Regions from separate parts of the Fontibacillus forbon genome, predicted to be linked through region 2. Evidence: riboswitches for the same ligand, from Rfam matches in the RefSeq annotation. Region 2 holds a riboswitch; each other region holds the start of a gene.
The links. A riboswitch is a leader RNA that binds a small molecule or an ion and turns the genes downstream of it on or off. The one in region 2 is predicted to bind glycine.
Positions count from the first base shown of each region.

Region 1: it holds a riboswitch for glycine, as region 2 does, so the genes downstream of both, gcvT (glycine cleavage system aminomethyltransferase GcvT) here and ACLB09_RS12980 (amino acid permease) in region 2, are expected to answer to the same signal.
Region 3: it holds a riboswitch for glycine, as region 2 does, so the genes downstream of both, sdaAB (L-serine ammonia-lyase, iron-sulfur-dependent subunit beta) here and ACLB09_RS12980 (amino acid permease) in region 2, are expected to answer to the same signal.

Region 1 covers NZ_JBKGFV010000001.1:844,826-849,716, forward strand. The annotation lists gene gcvPB (aminomethyl-transferring glycine dehydrogenase subunit GcvPB) at 1-1,043, opposite strand, end outside; gene gcvPA (aminomethyl-transferring glycine dehydrogenase subunit GcvPA) at 1,031-2,395, opposite strand; gene gcvT (glycine cleavage system aminomethyltransferase GcvT) at 2,395-3,537, opposite strand; glycine riboswitch at 3,624-3,740, opposite strand; glycine riboswitch at 3,742-3,845, opposite strand; gene gcvH (glycine cleavage system protein GcvH) at 4,045-4,440, shown strand; gene mtnB (methylthioribulose 1-phosphate dehydratase) at 4,583-4,891, opposite strand, start outside.
Region 2 covers NZ_JBKGFV010000003.1:187,795-192,685, forward strand. The annotation lists gene ACLB09_RS12970 (hypothetical protein) at 1-78, shown strand, start outside; gene ACLB09_RS12975 (hypothetical protein) at 117-1,190, opposite strand; glycine riboswitch at 1,451-1,531, shown strand; gene ACLB09_RS12980 (amino acid permease) at 1,675-3,054, shown strand; gene ACLB09_RS12985 (FprA family A-type flavoprotein) at 3,246-4,478, shown strand; gene ACLB09_RS12990 (NAD(P)/FAD-dependent oxidoreductase) at 4,505-4,891, shown strand, end outside.
Region 3 covers NZ_JBKGFV010000002.1:963,591-968,481, forward strand. The annotation lists gene erm (23S ribosomal RNA methyltransferase Erm) at 1-44, shown strand, start outside; gene sdaAA (L-serine ammonia-lyase, iron-sulfur-dependent, subunit alpha) at 87-968, opposite strand; gene sdaAB (L-serine ammonia-lyase, iron-sulfur-dependent subunit beta) at 1,029-1,694, opposite strand; glycine riboswitch at 1,879-1,990, opposite strand; gene ACLB09_RS11430 (ABC transporter ATP-binding protein) at 2,074-3,063, opposite strand; gene ACLB09_RS11435 (ABC transporter permease) at 3,076-3,876, opposite strand; gene ACLB09_RS11440 (ABC transporter permease) at 3,873-4,649, opposite strand; gene ACLB09_RS11445 (cellulase family glycosylhydrolase) at 4,831-4,891, opposite strand, start outside.

The DNA of each region.
Region 1 (4,891 bases), on a different contig from region 2:
GGTGCCGTGCTGCGGGATACGGAGTAACTTCCGTCTTCGTTTTGAACTATCCGCGGCTCGGGGAGATACGGTGCCAGCCATTTCTTCACACCGACCGGACCGGCGCCGGGCCCCCCGCCGCCGTGCGGCGTGCTCATCGTTTTGTGCAGATTGAGATGAACCACGTCGAAGCCCATGTCCCCGGGGCGGGTAATCCCGAGAATCGCATTGGAATTGGCTCCGTCATAATACAGTAAGCCCCCGGCATTGTGCACAATTTCCGAAATCTCCGTAATTTGCTCCTCAAATAATCCCAGCGTATTCGGATTGGTCAGCATGAGCGCCGCCGTATCGTTGCCGACAACTCCCCGCAGTGCTTCCAAATCGACCAAGCCGCGCGGCGTGGAGGGGATGGTTACGGTCCGGAATCCGGCAACCGAAGCGCTGGCCGGATTCGTACCGTGCGAAGAATCCGGCACGATGACTTTCGTGCGGTGCTCCCCGCGGGCCTCATGATAGGCGCGGATCATCATCAGCCCGGCCCACTCCCCGTGAGCGCCCGCGGCCGGCTGCAGACTCACTTCATCCATGCCGGTAATTCCGGCCAGATTCTGCTGCAGCTTAAACATGAGTTCCAACGCCCCTTGGATGCTTTCTTCAGGCTGATACGGATGAATATTCGCAAACCCGGCATAACGGGCAACATCCTCATTGATTTTGGGATTGTATTTCATCGTACAGGAGCCCAGCGGGTAAAAACCGTTGTCCACCCCGAAATTGCGGCGAGACAACGCCGTATAATGCCGGATTACGTCTACCTCGTATACTTCCGGCAAGGCGGGGGCTTCACTGCGCCGCAGTACTGCTGGAATCAACGTTTCCAACGGAACAGCAGGAATGTCGCATTCCGGTAAAGAATAAGCGATCCGTCCGGGCTTGCTGAGTTCAAAAATCAGCGGCTGATTCTTCTCCGTTATGTCCGATACGATAATCTCCCGGGATTCATTGATGGAATCGGCTACGGGAATCTCGTTGGTTTGGTTCAGATCATTCATTTCGCGCATATCGATTCCTCCATTACGCAGGCAAAATGGTCGATTTCATCTTTGCTCCGTTTTTCGGTGACGGCGATCAGCATATGTCCGGGCAGTTCGGGATAACTCCGGCTCAGGTCGTAACCGCCGATTATCCCGGCATTCAGCAGCTTGCGTTGGAGCTGTTCCATATCCGCGTCTTCCGGCAAGGCAAGCGTAAATTCGTTGAAGAAGGGCCCGTCGAACGGGCTGGTTACGCCCGGAATCGCCGTCAATCGCGACTTGGCGTAATGACTTTTACGCAGATTGAGCTCGGCCATCTCGGCCATTCCTTGTTTGCCCATCGTGGACAAATAAACGGAGGCGGCCAAAGCGAGGAGCGCTTGATTCGAGCAAATGTTGGAGGTCGCTTTCTCGCGACGGATATGCTGTTCGCGTGCCTGCAACGTGAGCACGAAGCCGCGTTTGCCGTGTTTGTCGGTCGTCTGTCCGATAATCCGGCCCGGGATCCGGCGCATGTTGGCCTCCGAAACGGCGAAGAACCCGCAGGTAGGGCCGCCGAAGGAGGGGGAGATGCCAAGCGGCTGCGCATCTCCGACAACGATGTCTGCCCCCAGTTTTCCCGGTGCTTCCAGCATGCCAAGCGATAGCGGATTGGTGCTGACAATCATCAGTCCGCCCCGTCTGTGAGTCAGTTCGGCGACGGATTGTAAATTTTCGATCATCCCGAAGAAATTCGGGGATTGAATCAGGACCGCTGCCGTTTCCTCGGTTAGGGACGCCTCAAGCGCCTTCTGATCAGTTACGCCCCCATCCAGCCCGACTTCGACGACATTCAGATTCAGACCGCGTGCATATGTGGCCAGCACTTCGCGGGCTTCGGGGTGAACGGCGCGGGAAACGACCAGCGTCTTTCGCTTGGTCGCGCCAGCTGCGAGCGAACCCGCTTCCGCAAGGGCGGTAGCGCCGTCATACATACTTGCATTGGCTACGGAAAGTCCCGTCAGCTCACAGATATAGGATTGAAATTCGAAGATAGCTTGCAGTTCTCCTTGGCTGATTTCGGGTTGATAAGGAGTGTATGCCGTATAAAACTCACTGCGGGAAACAACATGCTGCACGACGGAAGGAATATGATGATCGTAAATACCCGCGCCGAGAAAACTGGAGTACCGGTCGCTGTCGGCATTCCGCCGGGCCATCTCGGACATGTGGCGGGTGAGGGAATATTCGTCCAACCGGGATTGAACCGGCAAGTCTCCGTTAAAGCGCACGTTGTCCGGAATATCCCGGAACAGCTCTTCAATCGATGTCGCACCAATGACGGCAAGCATATCGGCGCGATCCTGTTCGGTCAGAGGGAGATAGCGATGCTTCATAATCACGATTCTCCTTTCATGGCTGTATCGTTTTCAGGACGAGTCCGCCGGTAAAAGGGAGTCGGCACGACTTTAGCCTTTACCTTATTTCCGCGAATATCGACTTCAAGAACGGTACCGGGCTGTGCCAAGGAAGCGGGAATGAGAGCAAGGCCTAAGTTCTTTTTTAGTGTAGGGGAGGGGGCGCCTGTCGTGATTATACCGATTGGATTTGGCGATCCTTCGGCATAGACGGGATAGTGGTTGCGGGGAATCCCGCGCTCCATCATTTCCAGACCGACCAGTTTTCGCGAAGAACCGTCTTCTCGCTCCTTGTTCAATGCCTCGCGGCCGAGAAATTCACCTTTATTCCATTTCACGAAATTGCCGAGTCCAGCTTCAAGGGGTGAAATGGAAGGCGATATTTCCTGGCCGTATAGGGAAAGGCATGCTTCGAAGCGCAGCGTATCCCTTGCCCCAAGACCGGCAGGAATCAAACCTTCGGGTTCGCCGGCGGTCATCAGGAGAGTCCAAAGCGCGCCTGCTTCTTCCGCGGCGACATAAAACTCAAATCCGTCCTCCCCGGTATAACCGCTCCTTGATAAAAGCACTTTGATTCCGCCTACCTCCGTGGCCGGGAGGAAGGTAAACGGAGGCATTCCGTGAAGGTCCCCTTGCCACACCTTAGCGAGGATGGTTGCCGCAAGCGGCCCTTGCAAGGCTAAAAGCGCCGTCGTCTCGGATACGTTACGGAGACTGACTCCTTCGGCAGGCAGATGCCGTTCCAGCCACTCCAAATCCGAATTCGTATTGGCGGCATTTACGACGAGTAAGTAGTTTTGCTCGCTCAGCTTGTAAATGAGCAGATCGTCGACAACACCGCCGTCCGGATAGCACATCAGCGTATACTGCGCCTTTCCGGGCACCAGTACCGAAATGTCGTTGGTCGTCATACGCTGGAGATATTTCTCCGCCTCAGGTCCGTCCACCATAAATTCGCCCATATGGGATACATCAAACAAGCCGGCCCGCGTACGCACAGCCTCATGTTCTTTTTGAATTCCGCTGAATTGCACCGGCAGTTCCCAACCGCCGAAATCGATGCAGCGGACGCCCGGATATCGTTCATAGCAGGGGTAAAGCGGTGTTCTGAACAGATCGGTCATATTTCTCCACCTCGTCTTATTTGCTTTTTGCCCAAGAAATAAAACAAACCAAAGAAATCACATGCTTCGCGCACGATGATTCCTTTGGCTCTGTCCTGTCTACCTGAGAGTTACCCTGTATGGAAGCAGGTCTGTTTTGCAGGTAAGCATACAGGTTTCCCCGTGGGTGATCCGCCCGAAAAAAGCGGATTCTCTCCAGAGTCGCGTCCGGCAGAAGTCCTTTTGCCTGAGAGATTCACCGTCCATTCACGGTTTGCTCCTTCGGCGTTACGGTTTGTCTGAACCGTAATCTCTCCCACTGCCATCAACCGCTGTTTACATATCCATTAATAACCAAATTTTACGTACATGTCAATAAACTTGCCACAAAAAAATATTTAAAAATTTTGCAATCGATTACATCGGACAAGTTGAAATGTTTGTGTTAATAATATTGACATTAAAGCCGGATTTGGAATAATCTGTACGTGAATTCAAATGGGCATGTAAGGAAGAGGAGGAAGCAGGGTGTCGAATGAAATCAAGGAAAATTATCGGTACAGCGTAGATCATGAATGGGTACAAGATTTGGGGGACGGTACTGTAAAAATCGGAATATCGGATGTTGCCCAACACCGGCTTGGAGATATCGTGTTTGTGGAAATGCCCGATCCGGGACGGGAGGTGGAGGCCGAGGAAGGAATCGGGACGATCGAGTCGGTCAAAACCGTGGCCGATTTATTTACGCCGGTGAGCGGGACGGTACTGGAAGTTAATACGGAACTTGAGAGTGCTCCTGAAGTGGTCAATGAACAACCGTATGAAGGCGGCTGGATGGTGCGCATCACTTTGGCCGAAGCGCCTGAGGCCGCTTTTTCCAAACTGATGGATGCCAAGGAGTATGCCGAGTTTCTCAAAAAATAAGGAATTAGTCGTAAAAACGGAAAATAACTCGCGTCGGAAGGCTGTGATCATGGCTTGATGCTCATGAAAGCTCCACTGAAGTCGCGAGTCGTTTGTATCCGCCAATAATGGACGAGAACTGTAATCATATAGACTTAAACCCTTACTCTTTATTCATGGGTAAGGGGGGAAGCAGCAAGCTGCGGTACAGCACTTCAAAAATAAAGTCAAACGATTCCAGATGACGTTTCGCATCAAGGGCGTTCTTTCCCCACGCATAGATGCCATGATTCCGCAGAAGAATACCTGGAACCTCGGGTTTCAGCGAGCCGGGAATCAGCTTGGCAATCGAAGGGATGTCGCTATAATTCGGCAACACCGGGATATGAATCACAGCGTCTTCTTCCCAGATGCCTAGGGCCTTGATCAGTTCGATGCCCTTGACCGGCACAGCCCCTTGGTCACCGTAATA
Region 2 (4,891 bases):
ATGCGGGAATTGGCTTTAAAACACAAGGTCGGATTTTTTGATGTCAGCAGCAACGACGGAGAAATCATCTTTCCTTGAATCGCAACATATGCCTAACCGGAAGGCGGCCTCTTGAATTACAAATAGAATTCTCGGGCCTCCTTCCCAAAGAATCGGGTTACATTCTTGTGCTCGGCAAGATCCACATGGTTCTGTCTCATGATCTTCTGAATGAAAATAGCGTCCGTAAAGATTTTATTGATAATGACCTCGCACCATGATGGGGTGCCTTTAAAGTAATCCACCAAGTCGTGAATTTCATCAAAGTTAAAATAAAGAATATAGCAGACGTAATTCTGCAACAACGTGCTGAAACAATGATCCCGATAGGGGTTAGAGCGAGTGTCGGAGAGAAAGTCCTTCATGATGGCGAATAACACTGATTTATTTTCCGAGTAAGTCCGGATCAGATGATCAACGTTATTAATCAGTCTTAATATCTCGTCCAGCCCTTCTTCCGGAGGCATGGCCAGCTTGGCCGATTTACCCTCTATGGACCTTAGCAGCGCCAGGGTGAGGTTTTTGCAGGCCTGTATTTCCAGCGGACCTATGGATAGCGTATCCTTATACTGGTCGGAATTCTCGCTGTAATAATCGTGATAAGCGGAAAAATAATGCTCCATGACGATATTCGTTTTCGTATGCACCAGATCTTGCCCGCGATAGGAGAAGGCGTAGAGGGTTTCCTCATTGACCGGGTGAGCATAAAGGTAGAAAAAGAAGAAAAATTCTCTGAGTTGCTGCCTTTGTTCATCGTTCAGTCTGACGGTTTCCGCCGACTGGGTTAGCTGAAAAAAGCAATAGCTTTTCATAAAATCGTTCATGGCATTGTACGGGTGAATCTTGGCGATGGACGTCGTAGCGTTAATAGTAAACAACAGATAATACAAGGTCTGTTCGTCATATAGATCCAGATGTTCAAAATCAGCGGAGAGTACGGGCTCCCAATCCGGATTCGTGATGTAGTTGGGATCTCTCGGTTGCAATTCAGAGGCCCACTCCGTAAACGACTCCTCATTACGATCCGCAAAGAACAATTCCGCGCCATCGTCTTCAAGAAGGAAGTATTCAAAGCCGCCGATTTGAGCGGACGGTAACCCCCTGTTAAACTTTTTGTTTAGATATTCGTTATAGAATTGTTGAAGGTTCATCACTCATATCCTCGGTTCTATTAGGATTGCATTCGTATAACGCATAATCTAACTGTAAGGGAGTTACCCATGAATACGCAACAACGCAAGCTGGTTTTTTCCATAACCGTCATGTATAGAAGAGGTTTTTCGGCATAGCGACTTTTATCACTGATTAAATCATCACATCGCAAGTAATATGTTAAAATATCAGAACAGCAATACGGCATCATTAACTTCATAATTCGCAAGCTATGATTGCTATGGATCACACTATAGCAGGAGCAGCTTCTGGAGAGACTGCGGGATTTCCGCGGCGCCGAAGGGTTCACAATCTCAGGCAAAAGGACAGAAGAGTACTGAATATTTATTTGTCATGCTGATCGCTATCGCTATTGGCTGGACAGGTACTATTTAATATTCTTTATGAACCGGGAGATTGGATGACATCCAATCTCTTTTTTGTTTGCATCAAAGTAATGTATAAATTAAGGGGGAACTAGGTATGGCACAACCGGAATTAAAGAGAGAGCTGGCCAATCGTCATGTTCAGCTAATCGCCATCGGAGGCACCATTGGTACGGGATTATTTTTAGGTTCGGGCAAAGCGATCCAGCAGGCGGGTCCATCCATCATGATTACGTATCTGATCGTGGGAATCGCCGTGTTTTTTGTGATGAGAGCACTGGGAGAACTGCTGTTGTCCAAAGCGGGTTATCAGTCGTTTACGGACATTGCCGAAGACTATCTCGGGCCTCGGGCTGCATTCATCACCGGCTGGACGTATTGGTTTTGCTGGATCATGACGGCGATGGCTGACGTTATCGCGGTGGGCGTATACGTACAATATTGGTTCGATATCCCGCAGTGGGTACCGGCCATCATCTGCTTGATCATTTTGTTAGGGCTCAATTTATTAACCGTAAAGAATTTTGGAGAACTGGAATTTTGGTTTGCGTTAATTAAAGTCATCACGATTCTCGCCTTAATCGGCATTGGGGTCATTTTGCTGATCATGGGATTCAAGACCGATGCAGGATCGGTTACGGTAACTAACCTCTGGAAACACGGGGGATTATTTCCGAACGGCGTTACAGGTTTTTTATTTTCCTTTCAAATGGTGGTATTCGCTTATGTCGGCGTGGAATTGGTGGGCGTATCGGCAGCGGAAACCTCCAATCCGGAAAAAAACATCCCTTCGGCGATCAATAAAATACCGCTGCGGATTTTGTTTTTCTACGTTGGCGCTCTTTTCGTCCTGCTGTGCATCAACCCGTGGACTCAGCTCAATGCGTCGGAAAGTCCTTTTGTGAAAACCTTTAGTTTGGTAGGGATTCCGCTTGCCGCAGGCATTATTAACTTCGTCGTATTGACTTCAGCCGCGTCCGCTTGCAACAGCGGAATGTTCTCGACAAGCCGGATTCTTTATAATTTGAGCAAAAACCGGCAGGCGTCGCCCCGCTTCGGAAAATTGAATAAGAATCATGTACCGGGCAACTCGCTATTCATTTCTACGCTGGTCATCTCCGCGGGCGCTCTTTTAAGCAAACTCATTCCGGAGCAGGCTTTCGGTATCGTGACCACCATAAGCGCCATTTGTTTTATTTGGGTTTGGGGCGTCGTTCTTGTATGCCATATCAAATATAAGAAAACCCGGCCGGATTTGCAGGCTAAGTCGAAATTCAAAGCGCCTTTAACGCCGGCCGTGAATTATGCCGTCTTGACTTTGTTTGCCGGAATTCTCATCATCATGCTGATCGCTGCGGAAACACGTCCGGCTTTATTGTTTACGCCGCTATGGTTTATTCTATTGTTCATCTTGTATTCGATCGGAAGCAAGAAGAGAAAGATCAATCAGGATCAGAGCATGATCCATAAACAGTAAGGACGAGGATGATTAGAACAGGATACTCTTTTCCATTTGGAAAGGGGTATCCTGTTTTTTTTTGACAGTAAGATGAGTCTGTGACAAATTTCTCAAATTGTGATTCAAATCCTGATTGAATTTTTTAAAGTGGGATAGGATGGGGGCAGTTAGTTAAATACAAAGAGCCAATAGGAGGGCGAGTGATAGAGATGAATAAAATGGAGATAGCCAAGGACATATACTGGGTAGGAAAAATAGATGACCGTGAGGTGCCGTTCCACCGTTTGATTCTCGCTAAAGGGACAACGTACAATGCTTATTTGCTCAAAACAGCCAAACCAACCGTGATCGATACCGTAGATATGGAATTTGGCCGGGAGTTTGTTGAATATTTGAGTGAGTTTATTGACCCTAATGACATTCAATATATCGTTATTAATCATACGGAGCCTGACCATTCCGGCGGTCTAGCGGCACTTGCAGGCAGAGCGCCTAATGCAACGATTGTGTGCACGGAATTGGCTGTTAACGAGTTAAAAGAAATGTATAAGCTTCATTCGAGAACCTTCCTGGTTGTAAAAGATGGCGACACGCTGGATATCGGCGGCAAAACATTGAAATTCAAAGAAACGCCTTACTTGCATACCGAAGAAACGATGATTACGTATTGCATCGAGGATAAAATTTTGTTCCCTTGCGATATTTTCAGTACACATGTGGCCACAACAGGGTCCCTGTTCGCAGATGAAGCAGGCTATGATATTACGGATGATTTCATCGGCTACTATAATGCGATCATTCATCCGCACCGCAGATATGTGCGTACATTGATTCAAGCCCTAGAGGATCTGGATGTGCAAATGATTGCTCCTTCACATGGCTATATTTTGCGGACGGACATTCAGAAATATGTTGACCTCTATGCCACTTTAAGCGCAAATACCGTAGATAACAAACGAGTAACTATCGTGTATACAACCATTAAGAACAATACGAAAAAAGTAGCGGAGCAGCTGAAGCATTTCTTTGAAGAGAATCAAATTCAGACTACGGTATTTAATTCGGATAAGGCAGATAAAGCAGAGATTATCGCAAGTATTCAAGCCGCCGATGCCGTATGGATCGGAAGCTCAACCAAATATGCGGATATGATCGGGAACCTGGAAGAGTTGCTAATGGATTTGAAGGAATTGAATTTGGAAGGCAAGATTGCCGCAGCCTTTGGTTCTTATGGATGGAGCGGGGAAGCGATTGAAGTCATTCAGGACTATCTTTTGCAGACGAATATGAATGTACAAACCACCTCCCAAGTCATCAAATCAACGGGGATGACCCATGTCGAGTTTCCGGTTCGCGTCCGATTTGCCCCTAAAAACGAGCAGTCGAAAAAAATCGAGCATGCCGCGGCCTTTGTCGCCGATTTGTTGCAAAGCGCGATCTAAATGTTAAACCGAGGGAGGGTGAAATTATGACGAAGAACTATTGCATCATTGGAACGGGCGTCGCTGCAGTCAACGCGGCAAAAGCCATTCGGGATCAAGACCCGGAAGGGAATATCCTGATCTTCGGATCCGAAGATTCGCTACCTTATAACCGCATTAAATTGTCCAAGGATTTATACGGCGATTTGCGTAGTGAGAAAGTGCTGATCAAGAAAGAGGCGTGGTACCAGAAGCAACAAATCCGGACGTTTCCGAACACGGCCATCACGCAAATCGATGTAGAAGAACATGCGTTAGTTACTTCTGCAGGTGAGCGTATTTCCTACGATAAGTTGCTTATTTGCACTGGCGCGAAGAACCGGAAGCTACCGCTTCCCGGTTTCGACAAGCAAGGGGTATACACGATCCGTGAA
Region 3 (4,891 bases), on a different contig from region 2:
CTGCCAGATGGCCCAGAATCCCGAAGCAAAAACGACGCAACTAAAACAAGCCGCCCGATGGGGCGGCTTTCTTTATCTCCGGGCATCTATTTTTTGCGCGCCCTCAGTTCTTTCATGATTTTGCGGCCGGTCGGCGTCTGGGCCAGGCCGCCCTGGGCGGTCTCCCGGTGTCGGCTCGGCATGGCCGTACCGACTTCCAGCATCACGTCGATGACTTCGTCGGACGGGATTGCGCTGCGAACGCCGGACAGCGCCATATCGGCGGCGGCCAGCGCATTGACTGCGCCGAATCCGTTACGGACGATGCAAGGAATTTCCACCAGGCCGCCCACGGGATCGCAAATGAGCCCGAGCGTATTTTTGAGCGCCAGGCCGACCGCATGAACGGCTTGCTCCGGCGTCCCCCCGCGCAATTCCACCATGGCTCCGGCCGCCATCCCGATCGCCGAGCCGATTTCGGCCTGGCACCCGCCTTCCGCGCCGGAAATGAAGGAATTGTTGGCAATGACGTAGCCGATGGCGCCGGCGCTAAACAAGCCGCGCACCAAGTAATCGTCATCCCAGCCGAAGCGCTCCTGTGCGCTGACGAAGACGCCGGGAATGATGCCGCAGGAACCCGCCGTCGGCGTGGCGACGATCCGGCCCATGGAAGCGTTGACCTCCGATACGGCCAATGCGTAAGCCATCGCCTGGCTGGCAATATCTCCGGCGGACGGCTGCCCGGACCTCCGGTATTCCTCCACTCTTTTCGCATCGCCCCCGGTTAATCCGCTGGTTGAAGTAATCTCCTCGGTTAACCCCTTATGAACCGCTGTTTTCATAATTTGATAATATTCAGCCATGACAGCCATGATTTCCCCTACCGATTGACCGCTCTCTTCGGCCTGGTCCTCCAGCATAATTTGAGAAATCGTCTTGGACTCTTTATTGCAAACTTCGATGAGCTCCTGCAAATTGCGAAAGCGCATGGTGTCCGCTCCTTCCTGTACTTACCTATACTTTCATTACATTGAGCTTCATACTCGGGTTTACGTTAAATGGATGTAAGAAATCCGGCTGACGTGAGGCAGCGCCGAGATCGCTTCGATCAGGGTCTCCGGAATGGCCGAATCCGCCTCGACCACCGTCAATGCTTCGGCGGTTCTACCCTTCCGGTCCGTAATAATATAACCGATATTTACGTTTTCCCGGCTGAACAGCGCGGTAATTCCGGCCAGTACGCCTTGACGGTCGGCGTGGGCGATTACAAGCGTAGGCAATTCACCGGAGCATTTCGCTTCGAATCCGTCGATATTCCGGATCACGATCGTTCCTCCGCCGATGGAAGCACCAATCACTTCACTTCGCTTCTCCCCGGCAGACAAAACAATCTTTACCGTATTCGGATGAGCCCCCGGCGCTACGCCGGTAGAGAAATGAAGCTCAATCCCCATGTCTTCGGCATTTTGCAAGGAGTGGCGGATACGCTCATCATCCGTGGGATAATCCAAAATCCCGCCGACCACGGCAAGATCCGTGCCATGGCCCTTAAAGGTTTCGGCGAACGAACCATAGAAGCAAATATTCGCCTCCGCCGGCAATTCCCCAAACAATTGCCGGGCGAAGCGTCCGATTCGTACCGCCCCGGCCGTATGCGAACTGGATGGGCCGATCATCGCCGGCCCGATAATTGAAAATACATTTTTAAATCGCATGGTTTTTCCCCCGACTGCTCATTTTTTCTATATAGCCATACGCTCAGCTTTCCCTTCTGCGCAAAAAAAGGGACAGGGAAAAGGCCTGCTGCCTTTTCTCTGTCCCGGTTACCAGAAAGTTTAATGTTCCGAATCCTTTAGGAACATGTACCCCGTTGGTGGCTGAACGCTCTCTCCAGAGTCGCGTCGGATCATGGTCCTGGTACCTGAGAGATTCATTGCCGTCATGCAGTGCCGGCCCTTTGCTCCTTCGGTGCCGCTTCCTCAGTGAAAGCGGGCTCTCCCATCATCTTCATCCGCATTTTTCAGTTTGTATAATCCAATGTAAGATGAGAAGCGGCAAATGTCAAGATAGCTAACACAAGTTTTTCCATATCGCCTATGAGGCGGAAAAACTGCGGATGACTTCCTCGAATTCCGGCTCTTCCATGGCGATATCGTCGATTTCGCCCCATCCCCCGACTACCCGAATGATATCGATCGTACTGATTTCCCGGCGATTCGCCTCAAGCGTAACGGTATCGCCTTCAACCCGTGTCACATTAAATGACAGGGACGGGCTGATGGTGATCCATTCCCCAGGAACCTGAAAATCCCCGCGAAATTTGACCCGGATCAGCGTCGGCAATCCGATCATCTCCCGCAGACGCCCAATCGTCCCGTCGTACTTTAATTCCCCGTGATTGATAACCATGACCCGGCTGCACAGCTGTTCTATGTCATCCATATCATGGGTCGTCAGCAAAATCGTTTTGCCGAAATCCTCGTTCAATTTACGCAGGAACCGCCTGATATTGAGCTTAGCATGCACGTCGAGGCCGATCGTAGGCTCGTCGAGAAACAGCAGCTCGGGATCATGCAGCATCGCGGCCGCAATATCGGCCCGCATCCGCTGACCGAGCGACAGCTTCCTTACCGGCGTGTCCCAAAATTCATGCAGATCCAGCAGTTCCGCAAACTGATTCAGCCTTTGCTTCTTATCCGCCGGAGTGACGTCATACATTTGAGCCAGAATGTCATAGGAATCCTTCACCGGGAGGTCCCACCAAAGCTGACTGCGCTGTCCAAAGACGACGCCCAGCTGCCGGACCGCTTTCTGGCGGTCCCGGTGCGGGTTCCATCCGCCTACCGTTACCTCACCGGAGGTTGGATGCAAAATCCCTGTCAGCATTTTGATCGTCGTCGACTTCCCCGCCCCGTTCGGGCCGATGTAGCCTACGAACTCGCCTTGTTTTACCTGGAAACTAATTCCGCGTACCGCTTCTTTCAGCCGGTATTCCCGTGAGAACAGCGCACGTAATCCGGAAAAGCGCCCTTCCGGCACTACCGGCGTTTTAAAATCCTTGCACAAATTTCGAGCTTCGATCATTTTCTTCCCTCCTTAACTCCCCGTACTCTGATATTTGGTAATACCGAACCGCCAGAAACGCAGGCTTGCCGCCAGACAAACGATCGCCACGCCTGCCAATGCCGGGAGCACCCACGCCCCCAGCTCCCCCTTCAGGATGTAAAGAGACGGAACATAATTCACGAATCCGACCGGAATCACGATCAGGAGCAGCGATTTCATCCACTTGGGATACAAGGTAAGCGGATACTGCGCAGCCGTACGTGCGGCATCCTCCGTAAAGTTCTGCAATTCTTCGATCCGGGTCGTCCAAAAGCCGATCGTTGCGGTGGCAAGACCTATCGAGAACAAAATGACCGCACCCGTAAATATGATAAACAGCGTACACGGCACGGCGGCCCAACCAACTTGTCCGCTGTGCATCATCCCGCCAAGAGACCAGCAGAGAATAAAGCCGCCCTGCAGCACTTCACCGAGCATAATTCTGAAATTTTGCGGCATCAGAGCTAGCAGTACCGGCATCGGCCGGGTCAGCAACTGATCGAAATCCCCACCCACCAGATATTTTTCCAAATGATGCACTTCATCGGCAAAGGTCCTGTACAACGTCTTGGACAACGTCATCACCGCGAACAAATATCCGATCTCATAGATGGACCATCCCTTGATCGCGCCGAATTTGGCCAGCACGATCGCAATCATCAGAAATTCGGAAATTTGGATCAACGCGGCGAGCACCGACGCGAGCATGAAATTAAATTTGTACTGCATTCGGCTTTTGATGCTGGTTTTGATCAGCAGGCGGTACATAGCCAAACAGGATCTAAGCTTCATCCTCCCTGCACCTCCAATTTCCGCCGTACGACGCGGGTGACCAGGAGACAAAGCACCGTCATAAACACGCCCCAAAACAAAGTCCCCCATAATCCGCGTCCGCTTCCGTGACCTAGATACACGGTCGTCGGCACATAAAGCAGATATGGATACGGAGACATCCAGGCGAGATTTTCAAGCCAGCGGGGCAACCATTCCAGCGGAATAAAAAAGCCGGCCAGCAGGTTGATCATCGCGTGATTGCCCCAATACAGCCAGGACGATTCCGTCGTCCACAAAGCGCTGACGCCGATAAGATAATTCATGCAAATGGATAAATAGGCGGCTCCGGTTAGTCCAAGAAAGGTGAACAAGTAAGTGATCCCATGATCGGGAAGCCGGAGTGAAAAAAGAAAAAAATACAGGAGGTAAATCGGAATGGATTTGTAAAGAAACTGGTAGGCGATTTGTCCCCATTCCCTGGCCATCAGATGGCTGAACAAATGAACGGGACGCATCAGATCGAGCGAGATTTGACCGGTCCTGACGGATTGAGGAATGCCGAGGCCGTTTGAGATGAAGCTGGTAACCCAGAGCGCTGCCTGGGTAAAAGCGATGTAGCCCACCATCCCCTGCGTTCCGTAATCCCCCAAAGAATGATCTTTGCCCAGCCCGATCCAGATACATGCGTACATGAATCCGAACATGGCACTTGCCAGATTGTGCACCATATGCGCACCGCGGTACTGCAGGTTTCGGGCATAGGCTTTGGAAGCCAGCGTGAAATAAAGCATTGAAGAACACCTCCGATAAGCATATTGGACGCAAGTTTTCGTCCACTTCAGACAAGGCGATTTTGCAAGAAGGACATTATCATACCTTAATATTCCAAACCGGGCAAGACTTTTTTGCCGTAAAGTAAAAAGCCCCGGTCCGCTAAATACACGCGGCTCGAGGCTTCCCATCCAGGGGTCCCTAATCCCGGAAAACTTGCCCGGTCACGCTGGTTCCCTTTTTCGTAATTTTGTAGTTTACG